DNA from 2 places in the Arthrobacter sp. TJ-270 genome. Region 2 is predicted to be linked to the other one. Evidence: riboswitches for the same ligand, from Rfam matches in the RefSeq annotation. Region 2 holds a riboswitch; the other holds the start of a gene.
What was found. A riboswitch is a leader RNA that binds a small molecule or an ion and turns the genes downstream of it on or off. The one in region 2 is predicted to bind S-adenosylmethionine.
Positions count from the first base shown of each region.

Region 1: linked by a shared signal. The riboswitch ahead of AC4D2M_RS01105 (aminotransferase class V-fold PLP-dependent enzyme) and the one ahead of AC4D2M_RS04390 (bifunctional o-acetylhomoserine/o-acetylserine sulfhydrylase) in region 2 are both predicted to bind S-adenosylmethionine.

Region 1 is NZ_JBZCNB010000001.1:228,838-232,040, forward strand. Features, by position in the region: gene AC4D2M_RS01095 (cold-shock protein) at 1-37, shown strand, start outside; gene hisN (histidinol-phosphatase) at 196-1,020, shown strand; SAM riboswitch class IV at 1,077-1,192, shown strand; gene AC4D2M_RS01105 (aminotransferase class V-fold PLP-dependent enzyme) at 1,221-2,594, shown strand; gene AC4D2M_RS01110 (class I SAM-dependent methyltransferase) at 2,684-3,203, shown strand, end outside.
Region 2 is NZ_JBZCNB010000001.1:919,946-923,148, reverse strand. Features, by position in the region: gene AC4D2M_RS04395 (galactose oxidase-like domain-containing protein) at 1-882, opposite strand, end outside; SAM riboswitch class IV at 1,014-1,130, shown strand; gene AC4D2M_RS04390 (bifunctional o-acetylhomoserine/o-acetylserine sulfhydrylase) at 1,174-2,502, shown strand; gene AC4D2M_RS04385 (flavin-containing monooxygenase) at 2,571-3,203, opposite strand, start outside.

The sequences.
Region 1 (3,203 bases), 690 kb from region 2:
CAAGGGCCCCCAGGCTGAGAACATCTCCGTTCTCTAACTCTTAGTTTTCAAAGGAAGGGACATCGGCTATCGGCCGATGTCCCTTCCTTGCGTTAAGACCGCAGTCAGCGGGCATCGCCCACGTGCAAGGGCACTCAACGCCCCGGGCATCAGGCCTCCCGCATCTGCGCGTCCCGAGGATATAGGTTGAACAGTATGAACCTCCAGAGCTACAACGATGACCTTCGCCTTGCCCATGTGATGGCCGATTCCGTCGATGACCAGACCATGTCCAGGTTCAAGGCGTTGGATCTGGCGGTTGAGACCAAGCCGGACTACACCCCGGTTACCGATGCAGACAAGTCAGCGGAAGAGGCAATCCGCGGACAACTCTCACGCGCCCGCCCGCGGGATGCCGTGCTCGGCGAGGAATTCGGGAGCAGCGGCGCGGGCTCGCGGCGGTGGATCATCGACCCGATCGACGGCACCAAGAACTTTGTCCGTGGAGTGCCGGTGTGGGCCACACTCATCGCTCTGGTGGATGAGGGCCGCCCTGTCGTCGGCGTCGTCAGCGCTCCCGCCCTCGGGAAACGGTGGTGGGCAGCAACCGGGACGGGAGCTTTCACCGGCAAGTCGCTGGCCGCCGCAACACGCCTCCGGGTCTCAAGCGTGTCTCGTCTGGAAGATGCCTCACTCTCCTACTCGAGCCTGTCGGGATGGAAGGAACGCGGCAACCTCGATGAATTCGTATCTCTCACCGAATCGGTCTGGCGTACACGGGCCTATGGTGACTTCTGGTCATACTGCCTCGTCGCTGAGGGCGCTGTGGACATCGCGTGTGAGCCTGAACTCAACCTGTACGACATGGCCGCCCTGGTACCGATTGTTACGGAAGCCGGTGGCCGGTTCACATCATTGGAAGGCGCGGACGGGCCCTTCGGCGGTAACGCGCTCGCAACCAACAGCACCCTGCATAACGATGTCCTGAAGATGCTCAACCCTTCGCTGGACGATCTGCTCCAGGAGAATACGGGTGCCTGACGTAGCCACGTAACAAAGCGAACGGAGGGTCCGGACTGTCTTATTCTGGACTCATTGGTCACGAGTGCCAGCGATAAACCCCGGTTTGCTGGCCGGCAACCCTCCTTCCGCGGTGGGGTGCCCCGGGTGACGACCAGGCCGTTCCAGAGAAGTGGTTCGGCAAGCGCGGGGCCTCCCTTGGCAGGTCCCTTGAGACCACTATGGGGTTAACTTCCGTGAGCAATGCACTTCTAGAGAGCACCAGCGAACTGTCCGCGGCGCCGCTTGCGTCAGTGTTGGGCGCTGAACTGCAGGCGCCGCTGGTTGACGGCACCGCTGTCCGCTACGTCAATCTGGACTACGCCGCTTCGACGCCGGCACTGCAGCAGGTCAATGACTACCTGCAGAGCGTTCTGCCCTACTACGCCAGCGTTCACCGGGGCGCCGGATACGCATCCCAAATTTCAACGTCGCTGTACGAGAATGCACGGAAGACCGTCCGGACCTTCGTCGGCGGTCGTGAAGACGACGCGGTCATCTTCACCCGAAACACCACGGACTCCCTGAATCTCCTGGCAGGTTGCGTACCTGGAGACGGCGAGGTCCTTTACCTCGACCTGGAACACCATGCCAATCTCCTGCCCTGGCTGGGCCGCCCCCATCGCGGACTCGTCGCCGCCGACACGATAGAGGCGACGTTTACCGCTGTGGAGGAGGTGTTGGCTTCCGGGGGAATCAACCTGCTTGCCGTAACCGGTGCCTCAAACGTGACCGGTGAGGTTCTGCCCATCAACCGGCTCGCCGCCCTCGCCCATGCTCATGGCGCACGCATCGTCGTCGACGCAGCCCAACTGGCCCCGCACCGACGGATGGATATCGGGCATGACGGCATCGATTACGTCGCTTTCTCCGGGCACAAGCTGTATGCACCGTTCGGGTCCGGAGTTTTGGTCGGCAGGCCTGACTGGCTTGACGTCGGAACACCCCACCTTGCCGGCGGCGGCGCCGTGAAGGCGGTGAAGGTCGATTCAGTTTCCTGGACAACCGGCCCTGCACGGCATGAAGGCGGGTCGCCGAACGTCCTGGGCGCAGCAGCGCTTGCCCACGCGACGGAGGTTATTGCAGCCCTGGACGCGGAAGACTGGCTCCGCCATGAATCAGATTTGCGGAACGCCCTGGTGGACGGGCTCTCCGCCCTTACCGGCGTCACCGTACACCGCATCTTCTCCGACAGCACCGACGCAATCGGTGTGGTGAACTTCTCCGTCCACGGTTACGACGCCGGCCTCGTCGCCGCCTACCTTTCCGCGGAGCATGGCGTGGGGTTGCGGGACGGGAAGTTCTGCGCCCACCCGCTGCTGAAGCGCCTGGGCCTGCCATCGGGATCGCTGCGCGCAAGCTTCGGGCTCGGATCGCGGCAGGACGATGTCGACAGGCTGCTCACCGGCCTCGCCTCACTCATCCGGGATGGGCTGGGAACCGACTATGTTGTCGACGCAGGGCGTTGGGTACCGGCTGTCGAGACCCGTTCCTTCCCGGATTGGGCTCCGCACACTCCGGGAACTGCGGGCGCAGCACCCTGCACAGCTGACTGATGGCGCGCTGACACTCCCGTTTCCCGAGCAGTCGAGACCGGGTGATTTAATTGACGGGTTCTGATCAAGTATCGACAGGAGCTATCGTCATGGGCGTTGGGGGTCCGCGCCTCGCTGAGCACCGCCGTCGTGAGTTGGCTCGGGGCTATCTGCAGGACAGTGAGCGCTATGAGCGCGTCCGTCCGGGGTATCCCCCGGAATGTGTGGACTGGCTCGTCCCGCGGGATGCACGGCGCGCTGCCGATATCGGGGCGGGAACAGGAAAGTTCACGAGGGAGCTCATCCACCGTTGCCCTGAGGTGACGGCGATCGATCCGTCGGAGGACATGCTCTCCGTCCTAGGACAGCAGCTCCCGGCGGTGGAGAAAGTTCAGGGCACGGCCGAGGCATCCGGTCTCGGCACTGCGAGCGTTGATGTTGTTTCAATTGCCCAGGCCTGGCACTGGTGCGACGCGGCGTCGGCGAGCGCGGAAGCGGCGCGCATCCTGGTACCGGGAGGAGTCCTCGGCCTTGTCTGGAATCAGCTGGATGTCAGCGTGCCGTGGGTGCACCGGCTCTCCCGCATCATGCATGCCGGAGACGTGTTCCGGCCGAACTACCGTCCCGCGT
Region 2 (3,203 bases):
CATGGCGTCCGGGCTATCGGACCGCAGACCGGCCGAACTGATGCTGCCATTGCCTGTGGTGGAGATCCAGTTCATCTGCCGGCTCGGCCCGGCGTGGAACACCCGGCCACCGGGGGCGGCAAACAACCAGGCATGATTGTCGGACCGGTATTCGCCGGCAGGATCGTTGGTCAGGATGCTGTCGGACGGCACAAGCGGCAGCGTTCGCCAGCCGTCGGCGGCGGACCACACCTCGCCGTGCTTGTTGCCGACGCCGCCGGACCATGACCCGCCGATGGTAAACACCTCGCCGGTGGACGTGGTCAGGTTGGACTGGTATCCGCGGGCGATCTTCATGTCCGGCCCCGCGGTCCAGGTGTTCGTCGCAGGGTTGTACAGCGAGGTCTTTGTGCTGTTGCTGCCCCCGCTGACCATGATCTGCCCGTCCGGCAGCATCGAGGTACCGGGGCAGAACATGTCGTGACCGGTGTTGGATACCTGGGTCTGGCTCACCTCGCCGGTGGTGAGGTCCAAAATGGACGTCTGAGTGTATCCCCGGGCCCCGCCATACGTGGTGGGGGAGTAGGCGGACCAGGTCAGTAGCTTGTTGTCAGGCAGCAGCGCCGCTGCAGCCGGGACAAGCGGGAAGCTGATCGTCGGGCCCCAGGACCCCTGCGACCCATTTGCGACGGCCTGAACGGTCAGGTTTCCGGTGGCCTTTTCGGGCTCCGATCCCGCCTCCGTGGCGACAGCTTGCGGCACCGGAACGTGATCGTGTGCTCCGGTCGCGCTCGGAGGCTCGGCCGACGCCGTAGCCGAAGCCCCGTATCCGGCGACCAGCAGGGAGACGATCACAACCGCGGATACAAGTCGCGACATCTGTGCGCCCCCGTCCAGATTCATCCCCCGTGCTTAGCAAAAGCTAACCCGGGCGCCATGTAAGGATCTTGGGACGACTGACGTGGGCTTCGCGCGACAGGTACATCTTCGTCATCTTGGTACCCAACACAGTTCGCCTGCCTACACTTGCCTCAGGTCATGAGCGCCAGCATTAAGCCCCGGCTCGCTGGCCGGCAACCCTCCATCCGCGGCGGGGTGCCCCGGGTGAGGACCTGGCTGTCCGGCGAAGGGTCGGATGGCAAGCGCGGCCCGTGGTGCTCCGAGCATGCCGGGCCCAAAGTAGAGGAGCCTTGAATGTCCAACGGATGGTCCTTCGAAACACGCCAGATCCACGCCGGGCAGGAGCCTGACGCCACCACCGGTGCCCGGGCACTGCCCATCTACCAGACCACGTCCTTTGTGTTCCCCAGCGCCGAGAGCGCTGCGAACCGCTTCGCGCTGGCTGAGCTGGCGCCCATCTACACGCGCATCGGTAATCCCACCCAGGACGCGGTGGAGCAGCGGATCGCGAGCCTGGAGGGCGGTCTGGCTGCCCTCCTTCTCAGCTCTGGGCAGGCGGCGGAAACCTTCGCGGTCCTGAATGTTGCCGAGGCCGGCGATCACATCGTCGCCAGCCCCAGCCTGTACGGCGGGACCTACAACCTGTTTGCGCACACGCTGAAGAAGTTTGGCATCTCCGTCACCTTCGTGGCCGACCCCGACAATCTCGACCAGTGGCGCGACGCCGTGCAGCCGAACACCAAGCTGTTCTTCGCCGAGGTTGTCTCCAACCCCCGACAGGACGTCCTCGACATCGAGGGTGTTTCGCGCACTGCCCATGAGGCAGGGGTGCCGCTGATTGTGGACAACACACTTTCGACGCCGTACCTGATCCGCCCGCTCGAGTGGGGCGCGGACATCGTGGTCCACTCCGCGACCAAGTACCTCGGCGGCCACGGCACGGCCATCGCCGGAGTCATCGTGGATTCCGGCAAGTTCGATTTCGGCAATGACCCGGAGCGTTTCCCCGGCTTCAACACCCCGGACCCCACCTACAACGGCCTGGTCTACAGCCGCGACCTGGGGGAAGGCGGCGCCCTGGGTGCCAACCTGTCCTACATCATCAAGGCGCGCGTCCAACTCCTGCGCGACCTGGGCTCGGCTGTGTCGCCCTTCAATGCTTTCCTGATCTCCCAGGGCCTGGAGACGCTGAGCCTGCGCATGGAACGCCACGTCGAGAACGCGGGGGAAGTTGCGCGCTGGCTGGAGGCACGGGACGACGTCGAATCCGTCGCCTACGCCGGGCTACCGTCAAGCCCCTGGTACGAGCGTGGCCGTCACTACGGACCCAAGGGGACCGGTGCCATTGTCTCGTTCAACCTGGCGGGCGGGGCCGAGGCTGGCAAGCGGTTCGTGGACGCGCTCGAACTGCATTCGCACGTCGCAAACATCGGAGACGTCCGTTCCCTGGTCATCCACCCGGCGTCCACCACGCACAGCCAGCTCTCCCCGGAACAGCAGGCTGTGGCCGGAGTGGCCCCAGGGCTGGTGCGGCTCTCGGTGGGGCTCGAGCATATCGACGACATCCTTGCGGACCTTGAAACCGGCTTCCGTGCTGCGAAGGGTGCGTCTGTCGCCGAGTAGTTGGAAAAGCAGCGGCCGGTCAGGACTACTAGCCCTGACCGGCCGCTGATTCGGCGCCTTTCACCGCACTAAGCTGAAAGGCCTGCCACCACCGCGGACTGCTCGTTGTGCGTAAGGTAGCTGCGCTGAATGCTGATCTGGTCAGCGACATACTTGGCGTCATGCCACACGCCCCAGATGAAGCTCGATCCCCGGCGTGACTGCCAGGGCAGCCCAAGGAAGTAGATGCCGGGCTCACTGGAAACCCCGCGCTGCTGCCGCGGTCGACCCTTCTCGTCGAACGCATCGACCTCCAGCCAGCTGTAGTCGACGGCGAAGCCCGTTGCCCAGATGATCGTGGTGACGCCGGCATCTGCAAGATCCAGTTCGAGGAGGGGGTTGGATACGCTCTCCGGATCCGGGTGCAGCATGCGTGCCTCCGGCTCCTCCGGGAGATCGAGGCCATTGCGCTCGACGTAGGCGTCCGCTTCGTCGAGCAGCGCCAGGTAGTGGGCGTCACCGTTAGCGATGTTGTCCCGAAGATCCTCGGCGAACCGAAGGTTTCCCTGGTCGCACGCCAGGGTCCGCCCAACCAGCTTGATGCCGTCGTCGGCGAGAGTACGGAAATCGACGGTGTTCCCGCCGTCGGCCCCGCTCACCGCGATGGTCACATGCTCCGCGCCCTGTGGAGGAGCGGAAGCTTCCCACTTGTTGAGCACTCC